DNA from 2 places in the Thalassolituus pacificus genome. Region 1 is predicted to be linked to the other one. Evidence: predicted binding sites of a transcription regulator. Region 1 holds the regulator's gene; the other holds the start of a gene.

Region 1 (7,507 bases):
TGAACTGAACATGACCGATGCCATCATTTTATTTGGTTCAATGGCGGTCGCGCTGTATCTGATGTTTCTTGATACCAGCGAATCCGGTGAAGCCATTGTTGATGAAGACGAAGCCGCCGAAATCGAAAACACCCCCATGCGCATCGCACTGTTCTGGCTGGTAGCCGGACTGGTCGCACTGATGTTCAGCTCCAAGCTACTGGTCTGGGGTGCAACCGAAATTGCCCGCGCTTATGGTGTCAGCGATTTAATCATCGGCCTGACCATCGTTGCCATCGGCACCAGCTTGCCCGAATTGGCGGCCTCGGTTGCCAGTGCACTCAAAGGCCACCACGACATTGCCATCGGCAACGTTATTGGCTCCAACATTTTCAACCTGCTCACCGTTATGCCGATTCCTGGTTTACTGGCTGTGACCGTGGTTGATCCACTGGCGCTGTACCGCGACTACGCGGTTATGATGGCGCTGACCCTCGCCCTGTTGGTTCTGTTTTTAATCAGTTATCGTAAGGGCTATCTTGGACGTTTCGCCGGTCTGTTCCTGACCACCAGCTACGCTGGCTATCTGGCATCTCTGTTTTTTATGGCTAACTCATGACCACTGATATGAATTTTGATTTTCTGCAATCTGCCCGCCGCACCATTAAACTGGAGCAGGAGGCCATTGCTCAGCTGGAAGGTCGCCTGACCGATGATTTTGCCACCGCCTGCCAGTTAATTCTGAACTGCAAAGGGCGCGTTGTAGTCACCGGCATGGGCAAGTCCGGTCATATTGGCAACAAGATGGCGGCGACACTGGCCAGCACCGGCACCCCGGCTTTTTTTGTACACCCGGGTGAAGCCAGCCACGGCGATATGGGCATGATTCAGCCTTCTGATGTTGTGATTGCCCTGTCTAATTCCGGCGAAACCGGCGAAGTAACCAGCCTGCTGCCACTGCTGAAACGCCTCGGCACCGCGCTGATCAGCATGACCGGCAATCCGGAATCCACCCTCGGCCGTGCCGCAAATGCGCACCTGAATACCGGAGTGAATCAGGAAGCCTGTCCGCTGAACCTGGCACCAACCTCCTCCACCACCTGTGCTCTGGTCATGGGGGATGCACTGGCCGTTGCGCTGCTGGAAGCCCGTGGCTTTACCGCCGAAGATTTCGCTTTCTCCCATCCGGGCGGCTCACTTGGCCGTCGTCTGCTGCTTAAAGTAGAAGACATCATGCACGGTGGCAGCCAGATTCCGGTAGTAACGTCTGCGGCAACGCTGTCAGAAGCACTGTTGGTGGTAACGTCCAAAGGCCTGGGCATGACCACAGTGCAGGACAACGGCAAGCTGAGCGGTATTTTCACCGATGGCGATTTACGCCGCGCGATTGATAACGGTGTCGACATCCACACCGCCACCATGGCCGATGTTATGACCGTCGGCGGTAAAACCACCACGCCGGGCACCCTTGCGGCCGAAGCGCTGAAGCTGATGGAAGACAACAAAATCAACGCCCTGGTGGTTAAAGATGGCGACCAAACCGTTGGCGTAATCAATATGCATGATCTGTTACGCGCAGGCGTTATCTGATGCGCAAGCGCTATCTGCTGCTGCTGCTGACCCTGTTTTTTGGTCTGGCCCTGCTGGCAGTCGATCGCTACACCCAGGAACAGGCTCCTGCCCTGAGCGAACAACAGAACCATGAGCCGGATTACTATGGTGAAGGTCTGTATAACCGCCAGTACGACAACAGTGGCAAGCTGCAACAAACCTTTGTTGCCGCCCGCTCAACGCATTATCCGCAAACCAAAAGTACCTTATTTGCCGAGCCACTGCTGATGTCCGCCGATGATGAAGGCCAGACCTGGCAGGTGAATGCCCTCGAAGGAACGATGCTGGATGACGAACAATCGCTGCGTCTTGTTGGTCAGGTAGAAATCCGTCCGCTGAACCCCACCCAACCCAGCGACGACATACTGGTTGAGACCAGCACACTGACCTATCACAGCCGCCAGCAGCTGGCCGAAACCGACCAGCCGGTAATCATTACCAGCCCCCAAACCCGTATTAACGCAACCGGTATGACACTGGATATCGCGCGCCAGCGCATGGAATTCAAATCACAGGTGGATACCCGCTATGTTCCGCAATAATCACCGCCTTCTGGCCAGCTTGTTTCTCCTGTGCAGTGTGCCCGTCGCGCAGGCCCTGCCCGACGACTGGCAACAGGAGATGACCATTCTTTCTGAACGCGCCGAACTTGACCGCAAAGCGGGCGTGGTGATCTACGAAGGCAATGTTGTTCTGACTCAGGGCACGCTGCGCATTGAATCAGACCGCTTACTGATTATCCGCACCAACGACACGCTGGAAGAAGCCGTTGCCGAAGGCAGCACAGACAATCCGGCGCGCTATCAGCAACAGGTTAATGCCGGCAAACCGCTGACCAAAGCCCATGGCACGCGCATTCATTACTTTGCCCAGCAGCGTGAAATCAAAGTTCAGGGTAACGCCCAGCTGCAACAGGATGGCAACCAATTCAGCGGCGAGAACATTCTCTACGACATGACCAAAGAAACGGTCACGGCCAGTGGCGGTACGAATACCACCGGTCAGCCTGCTGGCGACGGCGAGAAGCAACGCATCAAAGTGGTTATCCAGCCGCAGGCTCCTGCCCAAGAGTCACAGCCACCGGCCACCGGCAACGCGGCCAATAACGGCACTGACAACAGTACATTTAACGATACTCCTGCGCAGGAACAGCCATGAAAACGCTGAAAGCCGAAAACCTGGCAAAAAGCTATAACGGCCGGGAAGTCGTTAAAGATGTCTCTATGTCGGTGCACAGCGGCCAGATTGTCGGTTTACTCGGCCCTAACGGTGCCGGTAAAACCACCTGTTTTTATATGATTGTGAATCTGGTGCAGGCCGACAAAGGCCGTATCAAAATCGATGACGAAGATATCAGCCATCTGCCGATGCACGGCCGGGCGCAAAAGGGCATTGGCTACCTGCCGCAGGAAGCCTCCATTTTCCGCAAATTGAGTGTCGCCGATAATATCCTCGCCATTCTGGAAACGCGCAAAGACCTCAACCGCGCGCAGCGTCTGGAAAAGCTGGAAGATCTGCTCAATGAGTTTCATATTCAGCACATCCGCAGCAGCCTGGGCATGTCGCTGTCTGGTGGTGAGCGCCGCCGCGTAGAGATTGCCCGCGCACTGGCCGCAGAGCCGTCGTTTATTCTGCTCGATGAGCCCTTCGCCGGGGTTGACCCAATTTCTGTAGCTGACATCATGGACATCATCCGCCAGCTTAAAGCGCGGGGAATTGGCGTACTGATTACCGACCACAACGTACGTGAAACTCTGGCTATCTGTGAGAAAGCCTATATTGTCGGAGGCGGCCACATTATTGCCGAAGGCACCCCCGAGCAGGTACTCGCCAGCGAGCAGGTACGTAAAGTGTATCTGGGCGAGGATTTCCGCCTGTGATGGCGACCCTGGCAGCCAGGACGCTGCTGATGATTCAGCGCAAAGGAATATGCACAAAAGATTCCAAGGTTTACCGCTTGGCGTATAATGCACAGACTATGCCGATACTGAGTGATTACTGAACTTTTATGAAAGCGTCTCTTCAGTTAAAGATGGGTCAGCACCTGACCATGACCCCTCAGTTGCAACAAGCCATCCGCCTGCTTCAGCTGTCCACCCTTGATCTGCAGCAGGAGATTCAGGAAGCCCTCGATTCCAACCCGATGCTCGAAGTGGAAGAGCACGAGCACGATGATCTGCCCGACCTGTCACGCAACAGCGATCACGACACCACCACCAGCAACGAAGTCAGCAGTCAGGATGACAGCCACAACGACACGCCGGAGCTGGACGAACAGTGGTCGCAAGAGCAATTACCTGACGACCTGCCCGTCGACAGTCAGTGGGAAGATACCTACCAGACCACCGCCAGCGTTGCCTCCGGCAGCAGCAGTAACGCCATCGACGACGATTTCGATTACGACTCGCGTCACGCCAGCACCGAAGATCTGCAGGATCATCTGCTGTGGCAACTGAACCTGACCCCCATGTCCGACACCGACCGTGAAATCGCCCTGATGCTGATCGACGGCGTCGATGACGACGGCTACCTGCACACCACTGTCGAAGACATTCTGGAAAGCATGGACCCCGCACTGGACGTCGAAGAAGACGAAGTGATGGCCGTACTGCATCGTCTGCAACAATTTGATCCGGCCGGTGCTTTTGCCCGCGACCTGCGTGAATGCCTGATGCTGCAATTACAGCAGCTGCCAGCCGAAACCCCGTGGCTGAGCGAAGCCAAAATGGTGATCCGCGATTATATCGAGCTGCTCGGCAGCAAAGATTACCCAACGCTGATGCGCAAAACCAAGTTGCGTGAAGATGACCTCAAAGCCGTCCTGCGTCTGATCAAAGAACTGAACCCTAAGCCGGGCTCCGGCATCAGCGCCGAACAGGCCGAATACGTGGTACCGGATGTTCTGGTGCGCAATATCCGCGACGAATGGCGGGTTGAGCTGAACCCCGATATTGCGCCAAAACTGCGCGTTAATGCCGATTACGCCTCACTGGTGCGCCGTTCTGATAACAGCACCGACAACGCCTTCTTGCGTGATCACCTGCAGGAAGCCCGCTGGTTTATCAAAAGCCTGCAAAGCCGTAATGAAACCCTGCTGAAAGTGGCCACCAAAATCGTTGAATATCAGATTGAGTTTTTCGAACAGGGCGAAGAGGCCATGAAGCCACTGGTTCTGCATGATATTGCCGAAGCCGTTGGCATGCACGAATCCACTATTTCCCGTGTGACGACGCAGAAATACATGCATACACCACGCGGAATCTTCGAACTGAAGTACTTTTTCTCCAGCCATGTCAGCACCGATGGCGGCGGCGAATGTTCCTCCACCGCAATCCGTGCCATGATTAAAAAACTGATTGCCGAAGAAAACACCCGCAAACCGCTGAGCGACAACAAAATCGCGGCGGTACTGGGGGATAAAGGCATTCAGGTGGCGCGGCGTACGGTGGCCAAATACCGTGAAGCCATGATGATTCCGCCATCGAATGAACGTAAACAATTGATTTGAAAAACAACAAGCCAGCAACAAGGAGTTGGACATGAAGATTAATATCAGCGGTCACCACGTTGACGTTACCGAATCTCTGCAAACTTACGTAGACGAAAAAATGTCCAAGCTGGGACGCCACTTTGACAACATTACCAACGGCCAGGTCACCCTGACCGTGATCAAAGAGCGCATGATTGCCGAAGCCACCATCCACGTCAGTGGTGCCGATCTGCATGCCAGCGCCGAAAACGACGATATGTACGCCGCTATTGATCAGATGACCGACAAACTCGACCGTCAGGTACTGAAACACAAAGAAAAACTGGTGGCGCGGCAACACGGACAAGGCTGATTAATGGACATTCGCATCGAGGATATCCTCACACCGGAACGCACTCTGATTGATGCCCCGGTTTCCAGTAAAAAGAAGTTGCTGGAGTACCTGGCAGGTTTTATCGCTGAGCAACTCAGCGATAGTTCCGCCGACGATATTTACGAGCGATTACTCAGCCGTGAACGCCTGGGCAGTACCGGGATTGGCGAAGGCATCGCCATTCCCCACTGCCGCCTGAAACAATGTGACCAGGCGATGGGCGTACTGCTGCGACTGATGGAACCTGTGGATTACGATGCCATCGACCGCCAGCCGGTCGATCTGGTCTTCGCCCTGCTGGTACCGGAAGAAGCCACCGAACAACATCTGCAGGTATTAGCGATGCTGGCGCGGAATTTCAGCGAGCCAGCCTACCGCGAAGCCCTGCGTAAAGCGCCGGATGCACAGCAATTTTATCAGCGGGCATTAAGCGAATACTGAACATAAGGCGGGTCTGATCAAGCTCAGGCAAACGCAACAACAGAGGAGCAAGGCATGCGTTTAGTCGTCATCAGCGGCCGCTCAGGCTCTGGTAAATCCAGTGCCTTGCACGTGCTGGAAGACCTTGGCTTCTATTGCATCGATAACCTGCCGGTTGCATTGCTGCCGGCACTGGCCCGTCAGACCGAAATCGAAGAAAAGCTGGCCAAGGTTGCGGTCAGCGTTGACGCCCGCAACCTGCCCCACGCATTCGATAACATCCATGACGTTCTGCATCAGTTACCCAGTGCAGAATATCAGCTCGACGTGGTGTATCTCGACGCCAGCGAAGAAGTGCTGTTGCAGCGCTTCAGCTCCACCCGGCGTAAGCACCCACTAACCAGTAAAAGCGTTTCCCTGGCCGAAGCCATCGATAAAGAGCGCCTGCTGCTGGAACCCATTGCCAACCTGGCCGACCTGACCCTGGATACCACCAACATGTCGGTGCATGAACTGCGCAGCCTGATCAAACTCCGGGTCGCAGATAAAACCAGCAACGATATCGCCATCCTGTTTGAATCCTTCGGTTTTAAACACGGCATTCCGATCGACGCCGATTACGTCTTCGACGTGCGCAACCTGCCCAACCCCTACTGGGACCCGGCCCTGCGGGGATTCACCGGACGCGATCAGCAGATCATCGACTTTCTCGGTAACGAGCCTCAGGTGCAGCACATGCAGCAGGATATCAGCGGCTTTATTCAGCGCTGGCTACCTGCGTTTGTCGATGCCAACCGCAGCTATATGACCATTGCCATCGGCTGTACCGGCGGCCAGCACCGTTCCGTTTACCTGTCCGAGCAACTTAAGGCAGAATTTTGTCATCATTACAGCAATGTTCAGGTTCGCCACCGCGAATTGGGCAGCGCCGACTCTCATCAGGATTGATACGGATGACCAGCATAGAAATCACCATCATTAATAAGCTTGGCCTGCACGCCCGCGCTGCCGCCAAGCTGGTGTCAACGGCCACGGCCTACTCTTGCCAGGTTAAAGTCGGCTATCCTGACCGCATGGTCGATGGCAAGAGCATTATGGCGGTTATGATGCTGGCCGCCAGCAAGGGCACCAACATCCACATCCACGCCGAAGGTCAGGATGCCGAACATGCGCTGGCGGCATTGACGGATCTGATTAACCGTCGTTTTGACGAAGAAGAATAACGCCGTAAAACAATCTTCTACGCGCAATTCTGCGAGTAGTTTCGTGGTATCAGAGGCCTAATCAGGCTAGAATCTGAGCATTCAACCATCCCCTGAACCGAGCGACGCATGGCACAGCAGACCGAAAAGGCTAAAGCCAAGTTACACAGCCTGACCGCCGCGCTGGAAAGTGGTGCGCTGGCGCAGGTGCGTCGCATCCTGAATTCAGGCCTGGCTCCGGTTGATATCGCCCACCTGATCGAATCCTCTCCGCCTAAAGCCCGTAAACTGCTGTGGGAACTGGTCGACAAGGAACTCGAAGGCGAGGTCATGCAGAACCTCAGTGAGGAGCTGCAAAGCCACTTTCTGAGTGACATGAGTGCCGAAGAAGTTGTCGATCTGACCGCTGACCTCGACACCGATGACGTGGCC
Region 2 (7,507 bases), on a different contig from region 1:
AAAATCAAACCCATACCTAAATTTTTGTTTTCGAAAACTAAAGAGTATGAATGGTTCGTTAATTATCTATGGTCATTCAATCAATGAAACGGATGCGCACATCTTTGAAATGATTAATAAGAGTCATATTCGTGATGTGTATGTGAGTATATTCGGCGATCTAGATTCTGATGATTCACGTAGGGTGGTCGCTGAGTCTCAGAAGTATTTTCATAAATGTAATGTAATGTTTTTTGAAGCAAAGAGCGCCCATGTTTGGCGATGAAAGAGCCACTAGGACACCTTAAAAGCCACTGCTACATTGCTCTGAAGGCCGCAGAATCATCTGGTCTTAGCTATCCGCTCAGCCGTATTCCAGAGGAAGCCGTGTTTGAAACATGATATTTAAAAGAATACGTTTGATCTGAAAAGCGGCATCGCGGTGATGGTTTTCTGCGCCTCTGGGGCCGCCGCAGAAACCGCTGATATGTCTGGTCTGTCCGCAGGGATGAGTTCCCTTGGGGGGCATTGGGCCTGCATGTTAAAAAATGCTGTGTTTATCAGCTACGGTGCTAATTAAAAACTATGGGACAGTAGTGGGCTTCGGCCGGTTTTTTTATGCCTGCGATTCAGGAGGGCGGGGATATAAAACTGATCATTCGTTCAGCATCTGGTGTTCTTTGGCCCGATTGTCTACAATGGCGGCCCCGCAGGAGAGTGGTGTGTGCTTTGTCATTAAAATGGCTTACAGCAGCGCACCCGCCGAAGGCGCAAACTCCCATAAACGCTCAGGCTACCGGACTGCGGGTTCATTGACAGGCCATCTGGAGAGAGGCTGCACCTGATGCAGTCCACCGAAGGAGCAAGCCGGCGGACCATTCCGCACGGTTAAACTCTCAGGTACACAGGACAGGGGGAGGGGCACAGGTTACGCAGGAGTTCTGTGTGCTGACCACTGTCTATTTGATTGCTATTACCGCTGAAGCCATGTCCGGGGCGCTCGCCGCCGGTCGTCGTAATATGGATATGTTTGGTGTTGCCTTAATCGCCTTTTTAACGGCGTTGGGTGGCGGCACTGTGCGTGATGTTCTGCTGGGAAATTTCCCGGTGACCTGGACTCAGCATCCCCCTTATATTTATCTCACCGTATCCGCCGGTTTGCTGACCATGGTGGTTGCACGTTTTATGCATCGTTTACAGCGTTTGTTTTTAATTCTTGATGCCATGGGTTTGGTGGCCTTTACCATTATCGGCTGCAACGTTGCGCTGAAGCTGGATTACAGCCTGCCGGTGGTGGTGATGGCGGGTATTATTACCGGTATTTTCGGCGGTATTCTGCGCGATATTCTCTGTAATCAGACGCCACAGGTGTTGTGCCATGAGTTATACGCCAGTGTTTCTTTACTGGTCGCGCTGCTGTATTTAACGCTGCTGCATTTTGGCGTGAACGAAAGCGTTACTATGCTGGCGGCTTTTTCGGTTGGTTTGGCGATGCGTTTGGCGGCCATTCGCTGGCGCTGGTCGTTACCGGTATTTTCCTATGCGCCGGAGCGCTGGCAGAGCTGAAACATGCCGGCGTTATTGCTGCGATATTGCCTTGCTAGCGCCGTGTTTTAGCGCCGTGTTTTAGCGCCGTGTTTTAGCGCCGTGTCAGGGCCGTATTAGCGCAACAGCTTCCAGCTCAGCCAGACCACCGCCAGCAGCAATATGGCGGTGGTCGATTGCCAGAACAGCAGAGGATCTCGCTCCATTAACGGTGGCTTCTGTTGACGTAAATAATCCTCAGCCGGTTGATTAAGATTAAAAATAAACTCCGATAATTCCGTACTGCGCTTATGTGGCAGAGGCTGCAATGCTTTTGCCAGAGCGGTGTCGATCCACGGCGGTATGTTACGGCCAGATATGGCCAGCGGACGGTATTGCAGGCGTCGCTGCGCATGCAGCGTCCGCGCTTTCGCGACATTTAAACCGTAAGGCAGTTCGCCGCCGCTGAGCATCTGATAGGTGATGACGGCGAGAGAAAACAGGTCGGAATGCGTGCCGATATAACCGTCGCAGAAATACTCCGGCGCCATATATTGCACGGTACCCGGAAAAGGATTCTCTGCCGGAAACTGATGCGTTTCTGCCAGACCGGCGACCTGCACGGCGCCAAAATCAATGATTTTTATGCAGCCGTCAGCATCAATCATAATATTGTCGGGCTTTAAATCCTGATGCAGCATTTCCAGACGGTGAAACGCTCTTAAGCCTTTTGCGATCTGGGCAACGATATCCCGTACTTTGGTTAAACCGGGTTGCGGGTTATCCAGCATCCACTGGCGCAGTGTCTGACCTTCAACCCATTCCGTGGCATTGTACAAATACTGTTTTTGTCGGTTCGTTGCGGCCGCACGTAAAACAGTGGGGCTGTGAATGCGCCGGGCAATCCAGTCTTCCAGCAGAAAGCGCTCAAGGCCGGCTTTGTCGGCCTGAATATCTGAGGCCGGAAATTTTAAAACGACGTTTTCACCACTGTCCTGATCGCGGGCCAGATACACATGACTGCGCCCACTGATATGCAAACGGCGCAGCAGGGTAAAACCATCGAATTCCGCCCCTTCATCTAGCGCCGGTGGTAACGTCAGCTGCTGTAATTGCTGCTGCCATTCATTAATGTCGGCATCGGGCAGTGAGGTAATATAAACCAGCTGAATGCTGATATTGTCGTCGCTGCCCTGACTTAATGCCAGTTCTGCAAGTTGCTGTGCGCAAAGCTCCAGACTGTTTTCGCTGTTAATTTTCAGTGCCTGTGCAATGGCTGCTGTGATTTGTCCGTGGCTGACAAACTCATACAGGCCATCGGTAGCGAGAATAAAAACATCGCCGGCAGTCAGTGGCATGTTGTGGTAATCAATATCCAGCTGCTGGTCCATGCCCAGCGCGCGGGCTAAATAGCTTTGCCCGGCAGAAATCTGTACCCTGTGATCCTGGGTTAATTGCTCCAGCGACTGCCCCTGCAAATGATAAACCCGGCAGTCACCGCAATGGAAAATATGCGCCTGAGTGGATTTCAGAATCAGTGCAGAAAAAGTACAGATATAACCTTTATCACGTTCCCAGGCGTACTGACTGCGCCGCGTCTGGCTGTAAAGCCAGGAATTACTGGCCTGAATAACCCGTTGCGCCGATTTACGCACACTCCATACATCAGGGGTGCAGTAATAATCTTCAAGGAAACTTTTAACGGCAGAGGCGCTGGCAACCTGGCTGACATTGCTGCTGCTGATGCCATCGGCTAGAGCAATGGCAATACCTTTGCGCTCTTTCTGCAGATTATCGGCAAGGCAGGCGCCGTGAAAATCCTGATTAACGGTTTTGCATCCGGCCGTTGAATACTGACCAATACGGATATTAAGAGAAGAAGTCATTGGGTTGCCATGGGTAATCTGCAATAAAACCCCGGAAAAATCGTCCGGGGTTTTATTGCTTTAACTGCTTACATTTGTGGCTGTGGCTGAGAGGTCATCAGCGCACGTTTTTTCGCAGTGCGGACATGGGTGGCGTACAGGGTTAAACCGGTAAAGGCCAGGCCCCCCACCAGATTACCCAATGCGGTCGGAATTTCATTCCAGATAAAATAATCCATTACCGAAAATTCACCGCCCATAATCAGGCCAAACGGAAACAGAAACATATTTACAACGGAATGTTCAAAACCCATAAAAAAGAACAGCATAATCGGCATCCACATAGCGATCACTTTACCGCTGACATTGGTCGAAATCATGGCGCCGACAACACCCATAGAAACCATCCAGTTACACAGCATGCCGCGGATAAAAATGGTAAACCAGCCGGCTGCACCGTATTGAGCGTAACCCAGGGTACGGGCTTCACCGATATGAGCCACTTTTTCCGCAATGGCGCCGCCATCGGTGTTGTAGCCGTAGGTGAAAATAAAAGACATCAGAAAGGCAACGGTTAACGCGCCACCGAAATTACCGAGAAAAACCAGTCCCCAGTTACGCAGAATCTGTCCCCAGGTAACACCGGGACGACGATCCAGCCAGGCCAGCGGCGTCAGCATAAATACACCGGTGAGCAGATCAAAGCCCATCAGATAGAGCATGCAGAAACCAACGGGAAACAGAATGGAACCAATCAGGTGTGAACCGGTTGCCACGGCAACGCTGACGGCAAAAACCGCCGCCAGAGCGAGAATGGCACCGGCCATAAAAGCGCGTACCAGAGTATCGCGGGTCGACATATAAATTTTTGCTTCACCGGCATCTACCATTTTGGTGGCAAACTCGGCAGGCATCAGATAAGACATAGTATTACCTCATTAATGTTTTAAACATTGCTCTGACTTGGTGTCTGATATATCTGCTGGCGGAGCGATATCTCAGAATTCAGGAGCAAAAAAAACGGCGTCCCATCCGTCTGCAATATGCAGTCGGAGTGGACGCCGTTATCCGGTCATTCAGATTGTTTTCCTCATCATCGTTGATGTGGATGCAATGTCTTCAGCAGAAGACGTGCCAGTTTTATTTTTCCGTTGGTATGGCTGATTTTTCCGCCTTATTGCAGAAAAATGTCTGGTTTTATGTCTGACGTTGCCCTGTTTTTGCGCAATAAAAATACAGGATGCATCGTCCTGATTCATTTTCAGCAGGTCGCTGACGTCAGCCCGGTGAACACGTAAGATGGTTTTATTTATCATCACCGGGACTGCTATGTCGTTTATGTTGTTATCTGCGCTGGCCTGGTCGCTGTTTGATCTGGCGCGCAAAAAACTGACGGCTCATGCCGCGCCGTTAACGCTGGCTATCTGGCTCAGTGCCGGTGTCACACCGCTGTATCTGTTGTTGTGGCTGAGTCAGGGTGCGGCATTGCCGCAGGCTGCTTATTGGCCACCGGCGCTGGTGTCGCTGCTGTTTTCGGCGCTGGCCAGTGTCTGTTATATCCAGGCGCTCAGTGTCGGCCGTATTGCCTTGCTGGTGCCGGTGCTGTCGTTTACGCCGGTGGTGGCTGCGCTGTTCAGTCTTTGGCTGCTGGATGAGTCTCTGAGCCAATTGCAATGGCTGGCCATGCTGAGCATTGTGCTGGCTATTTTTCTGCTGCATTCCGGCTGGAATCTGTTGCTGAAACCCAGAGCGGTGGGCACCGGTTTTGGCCTGATGTTAATTGTGGCGTTGTGCTGGGGTGCCGGAATTGTGTTCGACAAGCTGGCGCTGACGTCAGCGACGGTGTTTTTCCATGGTCTGATTCAGAGTGCCGGAATGTGTCTGGTATTGCTGCTGGCTTCAATGTTGGATTCTGTGCGGCGTAAGCGAAAGCCTGAGCTGCCGCACTACGATGGCCCTAAGGGCTTGCTCGCTCTGGCGTTGCTGGTCTTTGTATTGGCAGTCAGCGGCCAGTGGCTGGCGTTGGATGAGGTTCATCCGGGCATTGTCGAAACGGCAAAGCGTGGCATCGGTATTATCGGTGCGGCCTGCTGGGGCGTGTGGTTGTTCGGGGAGAAGGTCAAACCGTGGCAGTTGCTGCTGATGCTGCTGATCATTGTTGCCACGGCGGGTCTGGCTTTGCACTGAGCCATAAACTTCCGGCTCAGTGCAGGTGTTCCGGCGTTTCCGCTCAGACGCTTTGCAGCTGGTGCTCTTCGCCTTTGTAGTAGCTTTCAACGCGCGGATTCATCACCTTAAACCACAGCGGCGGAATCAGCGCCATGACCACCATGGTGGCATAACCGCTGGGCAGTTGCGGGCTGACATCGTGATGACGCAGCACCTGATAACGGCGTTTCGGATACGCATGGTGGTCAGAGTGACGTTGCAGTTGGAACAGGAACAGGTTGGTGAGCAGATAATTGCTGTTCCACGAATGTTCGATATCCGGACGCTCGTAACGGCCGTTCTCCAGCTTGCGGCGATGCAGGCCGTAATGCTCAACGTAGTTGATCACTTCCAGCAGGCTGAAGGCAAAAAAGCTCTGTGCGGCAAAAAATAACACCCCCATCCAGCCCCACAAGGCGCCGCATGTGGCCGCCAATAAGAGGCTGAAGGCATACCACCAGACCAGCTCATTGCGCCAGCTGAACGGTGAGTGACCTTTATGGCGCAGGCGCTTGGCTTCCAGTTTCCAGGCATTGAGGAAATTGTGCAGATAAGCATGGGGTAAAAACTGATACAGACTCTGACCGTAGCGTGAAGACGACGCATCGGTTGGCGTGGAAACATGCACATGGTGGCCACGGACATGCTCGACTTTAAAACCACCATAGGACACGCTGGCCAGCAACAGGCCGCCGGCCCATTGTTCGATTTTCGGATCTTTATGAATCAACTCGTGGCCGACATTGATGGCAATAATGCCGCCAACGGTGCCAATCGACATCAGCCAGCCCAGCTGGCCCACCCAACTCAGTTCAGCCGTCATAAAGACATGCCCGGCATAGAACATCACCGCCAGATACATCGGCAGACAGAGCAGCGTCAGCAGACGATAAAAGCGCTCTTCCGACAGTTTCGGCACTTCCACGGCTTCGTCCGGGTTTACCGGATCTTTGCCGATGATGTGATCAAAAACCGGTACGACGCCATACACAAACAGCAGCGGGAAGAAAGCGAACAGGTTGGCGTAACCGACGGTTTCCCACAGCCATTGCGACAGCGGCAGTAACAGCGGCGGAACGACAACCAGCAGGTAGGCATACTTTTTCAGCGACAGCATGCGAGAGGTTGATGCTTGTTCAGACATATTCATCTCCTGAGTACTTTGTTGTTATTGTGTTCAGGATTGTCTGACAATTTTGTCCGGCGAGCAGGGTTTTTGTCTGGTCATTTGCGGCCGGGTAACGCCATATTGGCGGGCAGCGAGGATGCCCGGTGGTGGACTTATGATTGTCTGCGGTCTCAGTTGTTACCAGCGTGGTAACCACTACCGTCACCAGAAGCGGAACTGTGCCGCAAAATCAGTGACCACTATGGATGCCAGCAGGGTTCGGCATAGCCCGGTTGTGCAGCATTCTGTGCTAACATCGCCGCCGGATTTTTTTATCAACAGAGAACAGACCCCCATGAGTTTTTCTGCGCCTGAAAGCCTTTCCGAACAGATTGCCCGCTATCTGGCGCAACGCATTATTCAGGGGCAGCTTAAATCCGCTGAACGGATTCAGGAAACCCGCGTGGTCAGTGAGCTGGAAGTGAGCCGCGGTTCGGTACGCGAAGCGTTGCTGATACTCGAAAGCCGTCATCTGATTGATATTCTGCCGCGTCGTGGCGCGGTGGTGGCAACGCTGACAGAGCAAGGCGTCAACAGCCTGTACGATCTGTACATCAATCTGCTCACCATGCTGGCGCAGCGGGTTGCAGAAAACTGGACCGATGATAATGTCCGGCCGCTGCTGGCACAGATGCAGGCCATCCAGTCCTTGCAGCAAAGCGAAGACAAAGTCGCCTTTGTTGAATCCGGTTTCGTCCTTATGCGCATGGCATTTGCCATTGCCGGCAATCAGTATCTGGCGGAAGTGCTGGAAGACCTGCAA

The links. The regulator sigma-54, encoded in region 1, starts transcription at its own class of promoters, with help from an activator protein. The targets are predictions, from matches to a motif close to TGGCACNNNNNTTGCTNT.
Region 2: NYR02_RS18670 (formate/nitrite transporter family protein) is a predicted target of sigma-54. The motif match lies at 4,488-4,505, and genes of this name have one in related genera.

What each region holds. Positions count from the first base shown of each region.
Region 1 covers NZ_JAOANI010000028.1:45,902-53,408, reverse strand. Annotated here, with positions in the region: gene NYR02_RS14870 (calcium/sodium antiporter) at 1-598, shown strand, start outside; gene NYR02_RS14865 (KpsF/GutQ family sugar-phosphate isomerase) at 595-1,569, shown strand; gene lptC (LPS export ABC transporter periplasmic protein LptC) at 1,569-2,132, shown strand; gene lptA (lipopolysaccharide transport periplasmic protein LptA) at 2,119-2,748, shown strand; gene lptB (LPS export ABC transporter ATP-binding protein) at 2,745-3,470, shown strand; gene NYR02_RS14845 (RNA polymerase factor sigma-54) at 3,599-5,098, shown strand; gene hpf (ribosome hibernation-promoting factor, HPF/YfiA family) at 5,130-5,432, shown strand; gene ptsN (PTS IIA-like nitrogen regulatory protein PtsN) at 5,436-5,894, shown strand; gene rapZ (RNase adapter RapZ) at 5,949-6,821, shown strand; gene NYR02_RS14825 (HPr family phosphocarrier protein) at 6,827-7,096, shown strand; gene mgtE (magnesium transporter) at 7,205-7,507, shown strand, end outside.
Region 2 covers NZ_JAOANI010000031.1:64,222-71,728, forward strand. Annotated here, with positions in the region: gene NYR02_RS18655 (DUF4917 family protein) at 1-265, shown strand, start outside; glycine riboswitch at 680-793, shown strand; glycine riboswitch at 794-902, shown strand; gene NYR02_RS18660 (trimeric intracellular cation channel family protein) at 925-1,545, shown strand; gene NYR02_RS18665 (bifunctional protein-serine/threonine kinase/phosphatase) at 1,641-3,389, opposite strand; gene NYR02_RS18670 (formate/nitrite transporter family protein) at 3,458-4,294, opposite strand; gene NYR02_RS18675 (DMT family transporter) at 4,698-5,555, shown strand; gene NYR02_RS18680 (alkane 1-monooxygenase) at 5,599-6,720, opposite strand; gene NYR02_RS18685 (GntR family transcriptional regulator) at 7,040-7,507, shown strand, end outside.